DNA from 4 places in the Agrobacterium sp. 16-172Ci genome. Region 2 is predicted to be linked to each of the others. Evidence: riboswitches for the same ligand, from Rfam matches in the RefSeq annotation. Region 2 holds a riboswitch; each other region holds the start of a gene.
What was found. Region 2 has a riboswitch for cobalamin ahead of metE (5-methyltetrahydropteroyltriglutamate--homocysteine S-methyltransferase). Riboswitches for the same ligand answer to the same signal wherever they lie in the genome.
Positions count from the first base shown of each region.

Region 1: linked by a shared signal. The riboswitch ahead of ACQZ40_RS03440 (DUF1636 family protein) and the one ahead of metE (5-methyltetrahydropteroyltriglutamate--homocysteine S-methyltransferase) in region 2 are both predicted to bind cobalamin.
Region 3: linked by a shared signal. The riboswitch ahead of nrdH (glutaredoxin-like protein NrdH) and the one ahead of metE (5-methyltetrahydropteroyltriglutamate--homocysteine S-methyltransferase) in region 2 are both predicted to bind cobalamin.
Region 4: linked by a shared signal. The riboswitch ahead of bluB (5,6-dimethylbenzimidazole synthase) and the one ahead of metE (5-methyltetrahydropteroyltriglutamate--homocysteine S-methyltransferase) in region 2 are both predicted to bind cobalamin.

Region 1 covers NZ_JBNWBW010000002.1:85,564-90,267, reverse strand. Annotated here, with positions in the region: gene cobN (cobaltochelatase subunit CobN) at 1-1,003, opposite strand, end outside; gene cobW (cobalamin biosynthesis protein CobW) at 1,006-2,043, opposite strand; gene ACQZ40_RS03440 (DUF1636 family protein) at 2,040-2,465, opposite strand; cobalamin riboswitch at 2,586-2,800, opposite strand; gene cobO (cob(I)yrinic acid a,c-diamide adenosyltransferase) at 2,935-3,552, shown strand; gene ACQZ40_RS03430 (cobyric acid synthase) at 3,554-4,704, shown strand, end outside.
Region 2 covers NZ_JBNWBW010000020.1:28,853-33,556, reverse strand. Annotated here, with positions in the region: gene metE (5-methyltetrahydropteroyltriglutamate--homocysteine S-methyltransferase) at 1-2,241, opposite strand, end outside; cobalamin riboswitch at 2,342-2,553, opposite strand; gene ACQZ40_RS17545 (ATP-binding cassette domain-containing protein) at 2,615-3,397, opposite strand; gene ACQZ40_RS17540 (sugar ABC transporter permease) at 3,416-4,704, opposite strand, start outside.
Region 3 covers NZ_JBNWBW010000038.1:22,884-27,587, forward strand. Annotated here, with positions in the region: gene nrdE (class 1b ribonucleoside-diphosphate reductase subunit alpha) at 1-1,577, opposite strand, end outside; gene nrdI (class Ib ribonucleoside-diphosphate reductase assembly flavoprotein NrdI) at 1,565-1,963, opposite strand; gene nrdH (glutaredoxin-like protein NrdH) at 1,976-2,197, opposite strand; cobalamin riboswitch at 2,453-2,676, opposite strand; gene ACQZ40_RS24240 (nucleoside triphosphate hydrolase) at 2,809-3,438, opposite strand; gene ACQZ40_RS24245 (ATP-binding cassette domain-containing protein) at 3,435-4,217, opposite strand; gene ACQZ40_RS24250 (ABC transporter permease) at 4,217-4,704, opposite strand, start outside.
Region 4 covers NZ_JBNWBW010000043.1:9,763-14,466, forward strand. Annotated here, with positions in the region: gene ACQZ40_RS24845 (NADP-dependent malic enzyme) at 1-831, shown strand, start outside; gene ACQZ40_RS24850 (DUF2865 domain-containing protein) at 968-2,083, shown strand; gene bluB (5,6-dimethylbenzimidazole synthase) at 2,278-2,994, opposite strand; cobalamin riboswitch at 3,072-3,253, opposite strand; gene ACQZ40_RS24860 (TolB family protein) at 3,318-4,148, opposite strand; gene ACQZ40_RS24865 (glyoxalase superfamily protein) at 4,340-4,704, shown strand, end outside.

The sequences.
Region 1 (4,704 bases), on a different contig from region 2:
TGAAAGAAATCGCACCGGCGAGAATCCGGCCATCCAGTTCCGGCAGGACGACATGCATGGCAAGATCGGAAGGATTGAGACCCCGCGCGTTTTCCGCCCATCCGTCCCGCCGCGTCGTCGCCATCACCACCTGAAACACCGGCACGCCGAGACGGTCGAACAGCGTTGTGTCATTGTCATCCGTCTGGCTGGCGAAGGCGGTGGCGGCAATGATGGTGGCGGGCTTCAGATCGGGCAGAACCGTTTCGAGAAAACGGATCGCCTCGCCATCCTTCAGACCACTGACAAAAATCGGCAAGGGTGCAAAACCGCGCTGCGAGAGCGCCTCGAAAAGCGCATCCACCGGTGCAGCATCTGCCGCCAGAAGCATGGAACGGTAAAAAAGAATGGGCAGAACGGGCGCACCGGCAGGAAAACCCGCGCAGGCTTCCGTCCTATCCACAACGCCCGTGCCAGGCCGGTAAAAACCGGCTTTCGGCAGCGGTTCGGCTTCAATATCCGGCCATGCCTCGCCCCTTGCAAGAGCGGCGAGACCAAGGGCAAGCCGATCCATATTCTCCTGCCCGCCCTCACGGAAGAAGGAGAGGACCGAGGCCAAAATCCGCCGATCGACGGTCGAGGCCGCTTCCAGTTTCTCGTCCCTTTCGCTGCACTCACCCGGCAAAAGCAGAAGCTTGATGCCGCGCCTGCGCGCAAGAATGGAAAGCTGATCGACACCGTAACGCCAGCGTTCCGCACCACCGAGAATCCGGATAAGAATAACCCTGGCATGTTCTGCCGTCTTTTCGATCCAGAGATCGACCGACATGGGATGTCGAAGCTCGGAGAGGTTGGCGGCTGACACGGAGGGGAGCGCAACCTGTGTTCGCCGCCAGGCCTGTTCCAAGCCGGCCAGATCGCTTGCCGAAAAAGACAGCACCACCACATCCGACCGGGGCTGGTTGAGATCAACCGGCTCGATCAGGTCGTCCAGAGACGAGGATGTGGTGGCGAGGATGTGCATCGTCAGGCGGCCAGCATCTGTTCGATCTTTTCGCGGTTGATGCCCTTTTCCCCGATGACGACGAGGCGGCTGCGGCGTTCCTCACCCGCGGCCCAGGGCCGGTCGTAATAATGGTTGACGCGACTGCCGACAGCCTGCACCTGCAGCCGCATCGGCTTTGCGGAAACCTCGATGAAGCCCTTGATGCGCAGGACATTTTCCGCAGCAGCCGTCTCGGCGATACGGGCTGCCAGCGCGTCCGGATCGGTCACGGCCGGCAGATCGATGACGAAGCTGTCGAAATCGTCATGCTCGTGGTCGAGTTCACCGTCATGGTGGGTACGGCGGTTTTCGATGTCCTCTTCCACCGCAAGGCCAAGACCGATCAGCACGGCGGGGTCGATGGCGCCATTGGAAGCCACGACGATCTTTGCCGCCTTCGGCAGATGTTCGAGAACATGCGCCTTGGCCTTGTTGAGGCCGGCATCGTCAAGAAGATCGGCCTTGGTCAGCACGATAAGATCGGCGCAGGCGACCTGATCCTCGAAAACCTCTTCGACCGGGTCATCGTGATCGAGCGCCTCGTCATTGGCCCGTTGGGCCGCGAGTGCTTCCATGTCGTGCGCCACCTGCCCTTCAGCAAGGGCGGCGCCATCCACCACGGCCACGACGGCGTCCACCGTCACCCGGCTCTTGATCGCCGGCCACTGGAAGGCCAGCACCAGCGGCTTCGGCAGGGCGAGGCCCGAGGTTTCGATGAGGATATGCTCCACCTTCGGCTGACGGCTCAGAATCTGTTCGATGGCGGGCTGGAAATCATCCGCCACCGTGCAGCAGATGCAGCCATTGGCCAGTTCGACGATGTTTTCTTCCGGGCAGCTTTCAATACCGCAACCTTTGAGAATCTCGCCATCGATGCCGATATCGCCGAATTCGTTGACGATGATCGCCAGCCGCTTGCCGTCCAGCTTTTCGAGAAGGCCGCGCAGCAGCGTGGTTTTGCCAGCCCCCAGAAAGCCGGTGACGATGGTGCAGGGAACGCGGTCCAGAAGGGTGCTCATGATCTCTCCTCGGTAAAATCGAATGGGGGAATGCGCGCCACCATGCCGCGCTTTAGGGGTTCGGGGCGGCCGCGCCAGGGCATCAGGCCGTCGGGGGCGGCAGCCAGCAGCCGTGCGCCGGTCAGCAAATCTTCCGCGTCACCGGTCGTCAGCCCGCCGAAGACATAGGACCAGCCATTGGCGCTGCGCAGCACGGCACTAAGCCCGCGCTTGCAATTGGCGAGGCAGTTGACGGAACGAACGGTGACGCCCGTTTCCTCCGCTTTTGCGAGGACGGCATCGGCGAAACGCGAACCGGGGCGCGGTTCGGCATTGGGATCGGCTTCATCGCGACAGCTTCTGCAAACGAAGACGGTCACGCCGGACGCCGTTTCGTCCTGCGTGTTTCCGCCTGCACATGAAGATGTTGCTGAAATATCCAAACCGTATCGCTTCCCGCGCCTTGCAAAAAATCTCGGGGGTGCGGATGTCGAATACGGTATGCGGACAGGCGCAAACCGGATGTTCGATCTAACCGACTGACCGGAGCACCCCGCCCGGCAGACGTTTTTCCTGAAACGGCAGGTCTCCTGGCTCGCGGCTTTACACCCTGACACCGCCTTCCCGAACCCGTTGAGGTGTCCAGTGGCTTTACGGTGCGGGCTTACCGCTTACAGTTGCGGGGGCAGCCACGGAATGACCCGGTAGTCGGGCTGGAACCGTGTTCCCTCTTAGCTTTTCCCGTTGCCGGGAAAAGACCGTCAGTTCGTTACCCTTAGGCTGAACGGGCGTGGGGGTCAATGCCGCGGCCCTGTGGCCCGCACATTGCCGGGTGCGGCAAATTGGGTATAGTCGCCGCTCCGAATGGCGGGGGCACCGGGTCCCGCGCCGCTGGATGAAAAGGAAAACGCGATGACACGCGACATCAGCGACAGCGAAGCCGAACGTCACCGGCAGAAAATGGTCAACCGCAAGACGGTGCAGGACGCCGAAGTTGCGGAAAAGACCATCGAAAAAGGTCTGCTGATGATCAATACCGGTCCCGGCAAGGGCAAATCCACCGCCGCATTCGGCCTTGCCCTGCGCATGCTCGGCACCGGGCGGCGGGTCGGCGTCGTTCAATTCATCAAGGGCGCATGGTCGACGGGAGAACAGCAGGCGCTGACTTTGTTCGGCGACAGGGTCGTGTGGCGCACCATGGGCGAGGGGTTCACCTGGGACACGCAGGATTTGAAACGCGACATCTCAGCGGCGGCAAAGGCCTGGGAAGAAGCCAAAATCCTGATGGCCGACGAGACCATCGGCCTGCTGATCCTCGATGAGCTGAACATCGCACTCCGTTACGATTACCTGCCGCTGGAGGACGTGGTCGAAACGCTTTCCAGCCGCAGGCCCGATCTGCATGTCATCGTCACCGGCCGCAATGCCAAGCAACCGCTCATCGACGCGGCCGATATGGTGACGGAAATGACCCTCGTGAAACATCACTTCAAGGCGGGCGTAAAGGCGCAGGCAGGGATAGAATTCTGATATGGCTGCACGCGTGCTGATGTTTCAGGGAACCGGCTCGGATGTCGGCAAATCGCTGATGGTTGCCGGCCTTGCCCGCGCCTTCGTCAGGCGCGGCCTGTCCGTCATGCCGTTCAAACCGCAGAACATGTCGAACAATGCGGCGGTGACCGCCGATGGCGGCGAGATTGGCCGCGCGCAGGCGCTGCAGGCTCGCGCAGCGGGCGTGCCGCTTTCCGTGCATATGAACCCGGTGCTCCTGAAGCCACAGAGCGAGACCGGCGCCCAGGTGGTGGTGCAGGGCAAGATCGCCGGCAATGCCAAAGCGGCCGATTATCAGCACATGAAGGCCGGGCTGATGCCGCGTGTGCTCGAAAGCTTCAACCGCCTGAAACAACAGGCCGATCTGGTGCTGGTGGAAGGCGCGGGCAGCGCTTCCGAAATCAACCTGCGTGCCAATGACATCGCCAATATGGGTTTTGCCAGAGCTGCGGACGCGCCTGTGATACTGATCGGCGATATCGACCGGGGCGGCGTCATCGCCAGCCTTGTCGGCACGAAAGCCGTACTCGAAGCTGAAGACGCGGCGATGATCGAAGGTTTTATCGTCAATCGCTTTCGCGGGGATCCGGCCCTGTTTTCAGACGGCATGCGAATAATTGCGGAAAAAACCGGCTGGGCCTCTATCGGGCTCCTGCCGCATTTTTCCGATGCCGCGAAGCTGCCGGCTGAAGATGCTCTCGGGCTTTCCGGCCCGGCTGAACGGAAACCTGGCGCGAAGATCCGCATCGCCGTACCGATCCTGCCGCATATTTCCAATTTCGATGATCTCGATCCGCTGGACATGGAACCGGATGTCGAACTGATCCGCGTGCGGCCGGGCGAAACCATTCCCGCCGACTGCCGGCTGGTGCTGCTTTGCGGCTCGAAAGCCACCATCGCCGATCTTGCCGTGCTGAAAAATACGGGGCTCGACATTGATATCAAGGCGCATGTGAGACGCGGCGGCCATGTTCTGGGCCTCTGCGGCGGCTACCAGATGCTTGGAAAAACCGTTGCCGATCCCGAAGGCATCGAAGGACCGCCGGCAACAGTCGACGGGCTCGGCCTGCTGGATGTCGACACTGTTCTGACGGGCAACAAAAGGCTGGTTTCCGTTACAGGGAGAAGTTT
Region 2 (4,704 bases):
GAGCTGCCGGTCGTCAAGCCGCTCTCGCGCCAGCGCCAGAAGATCGACCATTTCTCCAACCGCCGGCACGCGCGGCGAGTGGATGTCATAAACGCCGGGACCGATCTGGTTCGGGTATTTGTAGGTCCGAAACGCATTCAGCAGTTCCATCTTCGAACGCGAGGTCTCGATGGAGATCACGTCGGCGTCCATGGCAGCAATGGCATCGATAATCTGGTTGAACTCGGAATAGCACATATGCGTGTGAACCTGTGTGCGGTCACCCACGCCGCTGGAGCAAATGCGAAAGCATTCCACCGCCCAGCCGAGATAATCCTGCCAGTCCCGGTGCCGAAGCGGCAGTCCTTCTCGAAGAGCCGCCTCATCGATCTGGATCATCTGCGCGCCGGCTGCTTCGAGATCATTGACCTCATCGCGGATGGCGAGCGCGATCTGGCGGCATGTCAGGCTTCTGGCGATATCGTCGCGCACGAAGGACCAGTTGAGGATCGTCACCGGCCCGGTCAGCATGCCCTTGACGGGTTTGTCGGTGAGCGACTGCGAATATTCCCACCAGCGAACCGTCATCGTTTTCGGACGCGACACGTCGCCGAAAATGATGGGCGGGCGCACATAACGCGAACCGTAACTCTGCACCCATGCATGCTGGGTGAAAGCGAAGCCGGAAAGCTGTTCGCCAAAATATTGCACCATGTCATTGCGCTCGAACTCGCCGTGCACGAGAACGTCGAGACCGATTTCCTCCTGCCAGCGAATGGTCGCTTCGGTTTCCTTCTCCAGGAATTTTTCATATTGCGCATCGGTCAGCGCGCCCTTGGAATGTGCCGATCTGGCCTTGCGCACCTCCGGCGTCTGCGGGAAAGAGCCGATGGTCGTCGTTGGGAAAAGCGGCAGCGCGATGGCCTGCGATTGCACTTTCTGCCGCTCGGCAAACGGGCTCGCCCGCTTCCTGTCGGCCTCGCCAATCGTCGCAATACGCTTCTGTACGGCGGCGTCCGTTACCTTCGGTGAGGATGCACGCCCGGCAACGGCCTTGGAGGCAGCCGCCAGTTCCGTCGCGACAGCAGCCTTGCCATTACCGAGAGCCTTGCCAAGCGTGGCAAGTTCGCCGAGCTTCTGGGTGGCGAAGGAAAGCCAGCTTTTGAGATCGGCATCGAGGCCGGTTTCCAGTTCGAGATCGACCGGGACATGCAGCAGCGAGCAGGAGGGCGCGATCTGAAACGCCGCCGCACCGCGTGCCGCGATGGCGGGTTCCAATCGGGTAATGATTGCGGCGAGATCAGCGCGCCAGATGTTGCGGCCGTCTATGACACCCAGCGACAGGACGCGATTTTCCGGCAACGCTTTTAACGCCGCCTCCAGCGCATCGGGTGCTCGCACCAGATCGATATGAAGGCCCGCGACCGGAAGCGACGCGACGGCTTCGAGATTGTCCTCAAGCCCACCGAAATAGGTGGCGAGCAGGACTTTCAGATCCGGCGCGGCCTTCGACAAAGCCTGATAGGCCACGGCCAGCGCGTGACGCTCCCCCTCGGAAAGATCAAGCACGGCGACCGGCTCGTCGATCTGGACCCAGTCCGCACCGGCCACGCGCAGGCGACGCAGCAGCTCTTCATAGACGGGCAGCAGCCTCGCCAGCAGATCGAGCGGCTTGAAGGCTGCCTCGCGCGCCTTGGCGAGTTTCAGGAACGTGACCGGGCCGAGAATGACCGGACGCGTATGGACGCCGAGCGCCTTCGCCTCAAGGAAGTGGTCGACCGGCTTTTGCGAGGTGAGCACGAAATGCTGATCCTCTGAAACCTCCGGTACCATGTAGTGATAGTTGGTGTCGAACCATTTGGTCATTTCCAGCGCCGGAACGCCCTGACCATGATGCGAATGTCCTTCATGCCCATGGCCGCAGCCTGCATGCCCTTCGCTCTGGCTGCCGCGCGCCATGGCGAAATAGGTGGAGAGGGAAACATCTCCGCCCGCCGATCCATAGAGGGATGGAATGGCGCCCACCATCACGGCTGTATCTAGGACATGATCGTAAAGGGAAAAATCGTTGGAAGGGATATGGGCAATCCCCTTCTCAAGCTGAAGCGCCCAGTTTTCGGCGCGCAGCCTAGCTGCGGTTTCGAGCAGTTCCGTCTCGGAAATCTTGCCGGACCAGAAGCCTTCAAGCGCGAACTTCAGTTCACGATGGCGTCCGATCCTCGGAAAACCGAGAGATGCGACTGGAATGGACTTGTCTGGCATTTTCATACCCCATTTGGTTGTGGGGGCATGGGTAAAGCGGACGCGTGCAGGCCCGGCCTGTGCCGGACCATTGCAGCAACCACCGGGACACCCCGCCCGTGGACGTTATTTTGTCCTGGCAGGTCTCCTGGCTTACGGGTCGTCGCCTTTGTCCGTCTTCCCGGGGTTTACCCCAGTGACGTGTTGGACAAAGGCTCGCCGCTTACAGTTGCGGGGGCAGCTCCGGTCTTGCCGATCGTCGGCGCACCGGATTCCCTCTTAGCTCCGGGATCGAACAAACGAGCCCGGAGAACCATGACACCCGCATTTCTCACCACGGGCACCACGATGTCAATAGACATAAAGAAATCTTTATATCTTTATTTCACTGAACTCAGAGCGCGACCGCACCCGGCCCCGGCACCGCACCGGGCGGCACCTTGCCCAGAATAATCATGCCAAGCACCTCGTCCTTGGTGACATCCTGCGTGCGGGCATGGCCCACCACCTTGCCGTTCTTCATCACGAAGACCCGGTCGGCCAGATCGAAGACATCGTGAATATCGTGGCTGATGAGGAAGATGCCGATGCCCTGCCGTTTCAACTCCTTGACGAGATCGCCCACCTGCGCCGTTTCCTGCGGGCCGAGTGCGGCCGTCGGCTCGTCCATGATGAGGATACGGGCATCGAACAGAATGGCGCGGGCGATGGCGACGGATTGCCGCTGGCCGCCGGACAACGCCTTCACCGGCTCCTTGAACCGGCGGAAGTTGGGGTTGAGACGCCCCATGACCTCGCGGGCCGAGGCTTCCATGGCGACATCGTCAAGTGTGCCCCATTTCGTCTTCAGCTCGCGGCCGAGATAAAGATTGGCGGCCGCATCGACGTTATCGGCCACGGCCAGTGTCTGGTAGATGGTCTCGATGCCGTATTTCTTGGCATCGCGTGGATTGCGGATATCGGCATCCTCGCCATTGATGAGAATATCCCCGCCATCGCGCCGATAGGCGCCGGAGAGGATTTTGATCAGCGTCGATTTGCCCGCGCCATTGTGGCCGAGAAGGGCGACCACCTCACCGGGGAAAAGATCGACAGAGGCGTTTTCCACCGCATGGATACCGCCGAAGGAAATGGAAATATTGCGCATTTCCACGAGGGGCGTGACTTGGTCCGTCATAGGAGTTCTCCTCGGTTCTTACTTGGCGCGGGCGCGGTAGATGGTGTCGAGCCAGACGGCGACGACCAGAACCACACCGACGACGATGCGCTGGAAGGGCGTATCGATGCCCACCAGCACCATGCCGGATTGCAGCGACTGCATGACGAGCGCGCCGAGCATCGCACCCGCTATGGTTCCGACACCGCCGGCAAGCGAAGTGCCGCCGATGACGGCCGCCGCGATGGTGTAAAGCTCGTCCAGCTCGCCCTGGGCATTGGTCGCCGCGTTGAGGCGGGCGGTGGAGATGGCGGCGGCGATGGCGCACAGAACACCCATCAGCGTGAAGATCTTCACCGTGACCCAGCGGGTCTTGATGCCGGCGAGTTCGGCCGCTTCCGGATTGCCGCCGATGGCGAAGACATAACGGCCGAAACGCAGCCGTGTGGCGATGAAAGTCATGACCGCACCGACGGCGAGCGCCATCAGCACCGGAATGGCGATGCCATGCGAAATGAACAGACCGCCTTCAGGCCAGGCGATGCCATTGGCATCGGCATAGTTGCGGGCGATGTTGACCGGCCATGGATAGCTGTTGACCACCGCCACGAAACCGATGACGACAAGGCAGCCCAGCGCGGCCAGAAAATATTCCGCCCAGACGGGCCGCAACGGAAAGCCGAAACGGCGGCGCTGATGGCGGGAGTTCAGGATGGCCGCAATGATGGCGACGCAGGCGATGACAGCGGCGATCCAGCTCCATGTCGCGCCGATCGAACCGCTGGTGCCGCCGCCCATCAGGCGGAAGGTGGAATCCATCGGCGCCACGGTGCGGCCGCTGGTGATGAACCAGGTGCCGCCGCGCCAGACAAGCAGGCCGCCGAGCGTGACGATGAAAGACGGCACGTTGAGGAAGGCGATGATGGAGCCCTGCAACATGCCGATGGCGCCGCCGACGAGAATGCCGACCATAAGCGTGACGATCCACGTGGCCCAATGTTCAAAGCCGAGGATCTGCGGCAGGATTTCCGCCTGCATGACACCCATAATCATGCCGGAAAAACCGAGGATCGACCCGACCGACAGGTCGATATTGCGGGTGACGATGACGAGCACCATGCCGGTTGCCATGACAGCCACGGAGGCGGTCTGCACGGAGAGGTTCCAGAGGTTTCGCGGCGTCAGAAACAGCCCGCCGGACAGGATATGAAATCCGATCCAGATCAGAAGAAGCGCACCGACCATGCCGAGCAGTCTGGTATCCAGCTCGGTGGCGTTGATGAAGCGCGTTATCGAGCCTGTTTTTTCCGTCTTTTGCGACGCTGTAG
Region 3 (4,704 bases), on a different contig from region 2:
AGCCGGTTGCTGGCGCGGATGGCGTGATAGGTGACGGTGTAGAAATAGATATTGGTGAAATCGACGCCTTCTTCGGAGCCGTAGAAGATGCGTTCGCGCGCCAGATAGCCGTGCAGGTTCATCTGGCCTAGCCCGATGGCGTGGCTGGCATCATTGCCCTTTTCCACCGAAGGAACGGAGGAAATATGGCTCATATCCGACACCGCCGTCAGCGCACGGATGGAGGTCTCGATGGTCTTGCCGAAATCGGCCGAATCCATCGCCGAGGCGATGTTCAGCGAGCCGAGATTGCAGGAGATATCCTTGCCCATATGGCTATAGGAAAGATCGGCATTAAATTCGCTTGCCTCGCTGACCTGCAGGATTTCCGAGCAGAGATTGCTCATGCTGATGCGGCCGGCAACCGGATTGGCGCGGTTCACCGTATCTTCAAACATGATGTAGGGGTAACCGCTCTCGAACTGGATTTCGGCGATCACCTGGAAGAATTCGCGCGCCTTGATCTTCTTCTTGCGGATGCGGCTATCGGCGACCATTTCCTGGTATTTTTCGGTGACCGAAATCTCGGTCAACGGCACGCCATAGACCCGCTCCACATCATAGGGCGAAAACAGATACATATCCTCGTTGTTGCGGGCGAGTTCGAAGGTGATGTCGGGGATCACCACGCCGAGTGACAGGGTCTTGATGCGGATTTTCTCGTCGGCATTTTCGCGCTTGGTGTCGAGGAAGCGCATGATATCCGGATGGTGAGCATGCAGATAGACCGCGCCGGCACCCTGACGCGCACCAAGCTGGTTGGCGTAGGAAAAACTGTCTTCCAGCAGCTTCATGACGGGAATAACGCCGGACGACTGGTTTTCGATCTGTTTGATCGGCGCGCCGAATTCGCGAATATTGGTCAAGGACAGCGCCACGCCGCCGCCGCGCTTGGAAAGCTGCAGGGCCGAATTGATGGAGCGGCCGATGCTTTCCATATTGTCTTCCACACGCAGCAGAAAACATGAAACCAGCTCACCGCGGCTCTTCTTGCCGGCGTTGAGGAATGTCGGCGTTGCCGGCTGGAAGCGGCCTGAAATGATTTCATCGACCAGATTGCGCGCAAGCTGCTCATCACCGCGCGCAAGGGCCAGCGCCACCATGCAGACGCGATCCTCGTAACGCTCCAGATAACGTTTTCCGTCGAAGGTCTTCAGCGTGTAGGAGGTGTAATATTTGAAGGCGCCGAGAAAGGTCGGAAAGCGGAATTTCCGGGCATAGGCCTCGTCATAGAGGTCGCGGACGAAATTGAAGGAATACTGGTCCAGCACCTCCTGCTCGTAATATCCCTCCGTCACCAGATAATCTAGCTTTTCCCGAAGGTTATGGAAAAACACGGTGTTCTGGTTGACGTGCTGGAGGAAATATTGCCGGGCGGCAAGGCGATCCTTGTCGAGCTGGATCTTTCCGTTCTCATCGTAAAGGTTCAGCATCGCGTTCAGCGCGTGGTAGTCCAGAGCCGCATCGAGCGGTTTCTGGGTTGCTGTTGCCGGCTGTTTGGCGTCCTTGCGCATGGCGCTTGAGGTCAGCGTGTCCAAAATCGTTCCAATCCATGTTTGACGTTGGCGACATCTTCCTCCGTGCCAAGAAGCTCGAAGCGATAGAGAAACGGCACGGCGCATTTGCGCGAGACGATATCTCCGGCGGATGCGAAAGCTGCGCCAAAATTCGTGTTTCCCGCCGCGATAACGCCGCGAATGAGGTTTCGGTTGGAGGGCTCGTTCAAGAACCGGATGACCGGTTTCGGCACGGCCCCTTTGGTGCCCCCCCCCCCATAGGTGGGTGTGACCAGCACATAGGGCTCCGACACATGCGGTACGTCGTCCTCCGCGCCGAGCGGCAGGCGAAACAGACGCCGTCCCAGTTTCAGAAGGAAACGATGGGTGTTTTCAGAGCGGCTGGAATAATAGACGATCAGGCCCATCGCCCCTCCACCTCAGCTGATCGAGCCGATCATATCCGGCCGGAAACCCGCCCAATGGCGCTCACCGGCGACGACCACGGGCACCTGCATATAGCCGAGGCCACGGACATGATCGAGCGCATCCGCATCTTCGGAAATATCGATGATCTCATAGGAGACACCGATGCGGTCGAGGGCGCGGTAAGTGGCAGTGCACTGGACGCAGGCGGGCTTGCTGTAAACGGTGACGGTCATAATTTCCTCTCTCGAAGCCGGTTTCGGACACGGCTCAACATTGCCGATTGCAATCGCAATCGGGCGGCGATGGATCTGTCATTAAGGTGGGCGTGCGCGGCTCTAGCCGCGTAAAATCGCTCTCTACGCCGACGAGCGCAGCAACTCAAACAAATGCACTGGCATGACTTCACCCCGAAGCTTGTTCTGGAGGGGGCAGAAAAGGGCGCACGCAAATCATTTGCGTCATACACCTTCCTCCGGACACCCCGCCCGTGGACGTTTGCGCTCAAGGCAGGTCTCCTGACTTGCGGGTCACAACATCTATTCCGGCCTTCCCGAAGCTTTCGGCTCCAGTGACCCAAATCGGAACGATGCTCACCGCTTACAGTTGCGGGGGCAGTTTCGGCCTTGCTCCACCATGATGGCGTTACGCACCGAATTCCCGTCTTAGCTCCCAACCCTTGCGAATCGGAAGAACCTCGAACACCACATATAGTATATGAGGAAATTTTCGCGTCAATGAATAGACACACAAAAGCCCCACCCTGTGGATCAAAAAGATTCAACACATGGTCAACAAAGGCTTAACGGCACGAGCGCGCCGACGCTCAAACAGAAAATGCGTTAGTCTATTCCCAGATGTCGATATGAATATCGGCGGGACGGGCGTTTTCGATCACCCTTTTTCCGTTCGGAAGATCGTTTTCGAAAAGTTTGGCGTGGATCGCAGCCTCGTCGAGACCATAGCCCTGCCACCTTTTCCGTAGCCTCTCCTCAAGCACGTCGACGGACGGCCCTACAAAAACGGTGAGGTCGAAGCTTTTGGAAAGAGTTGTCCACGGCGCCTCGTCCAGCAGCAGATAATTGCCTTCAGCAAGGATAAAGCGTGTTTCCGGCGCAATCGCCCGGGCGGACGCTATGGCGATTTCACGGGAACGGTCGAAAACCGGAACAAGCACCTCCTGCCCGCCCCTGCGGACGGCGGAGACGATATCGAGGAAACCGCGCACGTCGAAGGTTTCGGGTGCGCCCTTTCGCGGCAGCAGCCCGCGCCCTTCAAGGATGCCATTGTCCATATGGAAGCCGTCCATGGGCAGCACGGCGGCCGTTTCGCCCCGTGCCAGCAAAGCATCACAAAGGGCATCCGCCAGCGTGGATTTGCCGGCCCCAGGGGGACCGGCAATAGCGACGATAAAACGGGATCTACCTTCTGCCCGCCGAAGAACGTCTTCGGCGATGGTTTCAAGCTTCAGCGTCATGCGGCAAGCGTTTCCTTCGGCGCTTCCTTGGCGCCGGTCATGAAGGCGACGGCGTCGGACATGGAGTAGTCCTTCGGATTGATAACGCACAGGCGCTTGCCGAGCCGGTGGATATGGATGCGATCCGCAACCTCGAAGACATGCGGCATGTTGTGCGAGATGAGGACGATCGGCAGGCCGCGCGAACGCACGTCCAGAATAAGCTCCAGAACACGCCGGCTTTCCTTCACGCCGAGTGCTGCCGTCGGCTCGTCGAGGATAACGACCTTGGAGCCGAAGGCGGCTGCACGCGCCACCGCCACACCCTGACGCTGACCCCCGGAGAGGGTTTCCACCGCCTGATTGATGTTCTGGATCGTCATCAGGCCGAGTTCCGACAGTTTCTCCCGGGCGAATTTTTCCATGGCCGGGCGGTCAAGGGCGCGGAAGAGGCTGCCCTGAATGCCGGGTTTACGGATTTCGCGGCCGAGAAACATATTGTCGGCTATGGAAAGCGCCGGCGACAACGCGAGGTTCTGATAGACCGTCTCTATGCCAGCCTTGCGCGCCTCTATCGGCGAGCGGAACTGCACGGGCTGGCCTTCCAGCCGGATTTCCCCTTCATCGGGTGTCACCGCACCGGAAATCGCCTTGATGAGAGAAGATTTGCCAGCGCCGTTATCGCCGATCACCGCCAGGATTTCGCCCGGATAGAGATCGAAATCGGCATGGTCGAGGGCGGTCACACGACCATAGCGCTTGACGAGATTGCGTGCTGTGAGAATGGGTTCTTTTGCCATCAGCCTGCTACCTTTCTGATCCACTGGTCGATTGCGACAGCCATGATGATGAGGACGCCGATCAACAGATAGGTCCATTGCGGGTCTGTTCCGATAAGCCTGAGGCCGAGCGAAAAGACGCCGACGATCAGGGCGCCGAAGATCATGCCCATGATGGAGCCACGTCCACCGAACAGCGAAAGGCCGCCGATAACCACCGCAGTGATGGATTCGATATTGGCGAATTGACCGGCTGTCGGCGAAACCGAGCCGATGCGGCCGATCAAGGCCCAGCCGGCGAAGGCGCAGATGAGACCCGACAGCGTGTAAACGGTGGTCAGCATGCGCTTGACGTTGACACCGGCAAGTTCGGCGGCATCCGGATCGTCACCGACAGCATAAAGATGGCGACCCCAGGCGGTGCGGTTCAGCACATACCAGAGCAGGGCGACGAGCAGGACCATTGCGATGACGCCATAGGTGAAGACCGCGCCGCCGACCCGGATAT
Region 4 (4,704 bases), on a different contig from region 2:
CTGAAGCGCTTCGGCCTGCGCATCCGCCCACATACGGATTTCGCGGTGGTCAATCCGGAAGACGATCCGCGCTACCGCGACTATGTCGATGACTATTTCGCCCTTGTCGGTCGCGTCGGTATCAACCCGGAAGCAGCCCGCACCATCGTGCGCACCAACACGACCGTCATCGGCGCGCTGTCGGTGAAGCGCGGCGAAGCGGATGCGCTGATCTGCGGCCTCGAAGGCCGTTACGACCGCCACCTGCGCGACGTCAACCAGATCATCGGCAAGCAGGAAGGCGTGCGTTCCTTCGCGGGCCTCAGCCTGCTCATCACCCAGCAGGGTGCGCTGTTCCTCACCGATACTTTCGTGAATTACGACCCGACCTCCGAGGAAGTGGCGGAAATGGCCATTCTCGCGGCCAAGGAAATCCGCCGCTTCGGCATCACGCCGAAGATCGCCCTCGCCAGCCATTCCAATTTCGGCTCGCGCGATTCCGAAAGCGCCCGCAAGATGCGCCGCGCCCTGAAGATCGTGCAGGAAGCCGCACCGGAACTGGAAGTGGATGGCGAAATGCAGGGCGGTTCGGCCCTTTCGGAAGCGCTGCGCAAGCGTGCCATGCCGAACAGCGTGCTGACGGGCGAAGCGAACCTTCTGGTTTTCCCGAACCTCGATGCCGCCAACATCACGCTCGGCGTCACCCGCACCTTGACGGAAGGCCTGCATGTCGGCCCGATCCTGCTCGGCACGGCCCTGCCCGCCCATATCCTGTCGCCCAGCGTCACCTCGCGCGGCGTGGTCAACATGGCGGCGTTTGCCGTGGTGCAGGCCTCGCATCCTTCGGTGTGATAGAGGCCGCATTAACGCAATTTTGAACAGGCTGTTGCCGCATTGCGGCAACAGCTTATGTTATCTTCCCGAAACACGGATGTCGTGAAGTATAACGCCCCTGCCACCAGCCGGGGACATCGAACGGATCGAACAATTGACCCGCCGCAGCCGCATCATCGGCCTCCTGCTTCCCCTTGTTTTCCTCGCCCCGGCCGCCGCCTTCGCGGATCAGGTCTGCGATACGCTTTATGCGCAATTGCGCGAACCGCCCCGCGTCGTCGGCAATACGGCCGAGGTGCGGCGTTATGCCAATGCGCTCGCCCGCCAGAACATCGTCATCCGCAAGATCAGGAACGACCTGCGCGGCTACGGCTGCTCATCCGGCAGCGTCATCGTCTATGGCAATCCCAATGCCGGTATCTGCGCCGAGATCGGCGATGCGCTGGCGGAAGCGGAAAGCGAGCGCGACGCCATCATCCGTGACCGCGACGACGCCATGGCGGCCGCGCGTGACAACGACGGCGACATCAGGCGGCAGCGCATTCTCGCCGCCCTCGATGCCAATGGCTGCAACACCATGCCACAAACGGAAACACAATTACCTCCGCCTCCGGATGTGACGCGTTATCCCGACGCTTTTCGGCAGAATGGCCCGCAGAACGACGATGAGCCGGGACAGGCGGGGCTTTCGCCCTACCCCAACGCTGCCGCCGAGGGTGGGCTTCGCACACTCTGCGTGCGCACCTGCGACGGCTCGTTTTTCCCCATCGCGTCCAATGCCTCGCCGCTTGATTTTCGCGCCCAGGCGGAGCAGTGCGAGAAAATGTGTCCGGGCACCGAGACGGAGCTTTATTTCCATTCCATGACGGATCAGGAAACCGCCGACATGGTGTCTGCGGAAACAGGCAAGCCCTACAGGGACCTGCCAACCGCCTTCGCCTACAGGAACGCCACGGCAAAAGCGCCGGGCTGCGCCTGCAACATGGCCGCCTATCACAAGGAAATGCAAAAGCAGGAAGAGGCCGCCCGGCCGCAGCCCGAAAAACCCTATTCCGGCATCACCACCATTCCATCACTGCAAGGTGACAAGGCTGAGAAACCCACCGAACAGCGACAGGCCGCCAAGCCGCCGGAACAGCCCGTTCCCGAACGCGACTATGACCCCAACGACAGCCGCGTCCGCGTCATAGGCCCTAAATTCCTGCCCGACCAGACAGGCCGTATCGACCTGAAGAACCCGGCATTGAAGGGTATACAGCCGCAGCAGTGACATACATCGCGGAGCGAGCGCGCGCCCCTTGCTTCTTCTCCCCAAGGGGGAGAAGTCCGCGGCAGCGGGATGAGGGGGCGAGCTCTCCGTATACCGCTAGCGTTGCCCCCTCATCCGACCCTTCGGGCCACCTTCTCCCCGACGGGGAGAAGAAATACGCGGCGACGTCCCGCCTTATTCACAGGTCTCCGCTTCTATACCCCGCCCCAGCGGTTACGAAACACCAGTTCCTCCAGCGGCACGCGCTGCCGCCAGCCCTTCACCGCCAGTTCCGGCTCGTTATAGAGCGCATCGACACGGCCGAGGCAAAGCCACGCGACGATTTCGATATGGCCGGGAATATCGAGAATGGTGCGAATGTCGCTATCGTGGAAAATGCTGACCCAGCCGACACCGATGCCTTCGGCGCGTGCCGCGAGCCAGAGATTCTGGATGGCGCAGACGGTGGAATAGACATCCGTGCGCGGATTATGGGTGCGGCCCAGCACCACCTTGCCGCCGCGCGTCGGATCGCAGGTGACGCAGATGCTGAGCGGCGCCTTGCGGATGCCTTCAAGCTTGAGACTGCGATAAAGCGCCTGCTGCTCGCCCGTGAACATCGCCGCCGCCTCCTCATTGGCGCGGCTGAAAGCCACGAAGGCCGACTGACGGATCGCGCCATCGGTGATGAGGGTGAAATTCCACGGCTGCATGAAACCGACCGAGGGCGCGGAATGGGCCGCCTTCAAAAGACGCTCCACCAGATCGTCCGGCAGCGGGTCCGGCAGGAACTGGTCGCGCACATCACGACGGGTCTCGATGGCGCGGTAAATCGCCTCGCGTTCCTCACCGGAAAACGGGCGGGCGGGCGAGAGCGCGTGATCGAACGAACTGGCGCCGGGCGGATTGTTTACGGACGAATCGGCTGGCATCGTTTATCCCCAACAATGCGAAGGCCGGGCGCAAATGCGCACCCCGCCTCGACAACAACCTGCCGCCGTCCGCGCGGTTCGGTCTATCCCGTCAGGCCGGTCTTCTGACTAGGCTTCATCCGCCCTTTTCGCCTTCCCGAATTGCTTCAGTGGCTTTAAAAAAGAACGTCCGCCTCACAGCGCTGGGCACGTTCCGGTCTTTCACCGGATTCCCGATTCTCCCGCCGCAAGGGCAGGCACCTGACAGGCAAGCTATGGGCAAAAAAGTTTGCGAATGCAAGCATCCTGCCGGTGGTGCGGCAATGTGGCCCGCCTCACCCCCATCATTCCACCGGAAAATACCGGACATAAGCGAACTCATCCCCATCCGGTGACCAGTTGGGCGAATTCATCGTTCCCTGCCCGCCGAAAAGTTCGAATAGCGTCTCGACATTGCCGCCATCCATATCCATCAGCCGCACCCGCACATCGAGATCGCGCGGATGGTCGAAAACGTCGCCGTCATAGGAAATGAACACCACCTTGTCTCCCTTGGGAGACGGGTGCGGAAACCAGTCGCCATAGGGACTGTCGGTAATGCGCTCGACGGCGGAGCCATCCACCCGCACGCGCCAGATCTGCATTCGCCCGGTGCGGCTGGAATTGAAATAGATCCACTCGCCGTCAGGCGAATAATCCGGCCCGTCATTGCGGCCCTCGCCATGGGTCAGCCGCGTCTCGACGCCGCTTGTTATATCCATCGAATAGATATCGAAGACCTGATCGCGAATGCCGCAATAGGCAAAACCTTTCCCATCCGGCGACCAGCCATGCCAGTAAGAGGGAAGATTTTTCGTCATCAACCGCGGCGCGCCGCCCGTCGAGGCCATGAGATAGATGGCGCTCTTGCCAAATTCCACCTTATCGGAAATGGCGTAGAGCGATCCATCCGGCGAAATACCGTGATCATTGTTGCAGAGCGTGGCAAAGCCGGTATCGACCTTCTCCGGCGCGATATCACCGGCAAGAGACAGGCGGTAAAGCAGACCTTCGCTGTTCAGCAGCAGATATTTTCCATCCGGCGACCAGTTCGGCGCTTCGAAGAGATCAGGCGTCTGCCACACCACCCGCATCTGCCGGGTGCGGATGTTGAAGATTTCGATGGAGCTGCGCATTCTGCCTCCCGGGCGTGTCCGTGTGTCGTTCAAAGCGCCCGGCAATGCAGACATTCCGTTTGCATCCACCATCGCCTCGATTATGATCCTAGGGCGGCAGGCACCGTCCTGCAAATTCAAACCGGAAAAAACGCCAGCGCTCCGGCACCGTCCGTGACCCTTGCCGTTTCTCCTAAAACCGAGGTTCCGCGATGAATACCATCGCCGATCACGGCATCCGCTTCGGCCGGATCGCCGCAATGCTTCCTGTCAAAAATATCGAAAAAGCCCATGACTTTTATGTCGGTGTGCTGGGCTTCACAAAAACCTTCGAAAACGGCACTCCCGTCGGCTTCATGATCCTCAAACAGGGCAATGCCGAATTGCACTTGACATTGCAGCCCACACATAAGGCAGCGCCCTTCAACGTGGCGCATATGATGGTGAGCGATGTCGATGCGCTTCACGCACTTTGCAAGAGTGAGGGCTTGCGCATCATCAAGGGCCTGCAGGACAAGGATTACGGCCTACGCGCCTTTGTGTTTGAGGACCCGGATGGCAACCGCATCGATGTGGG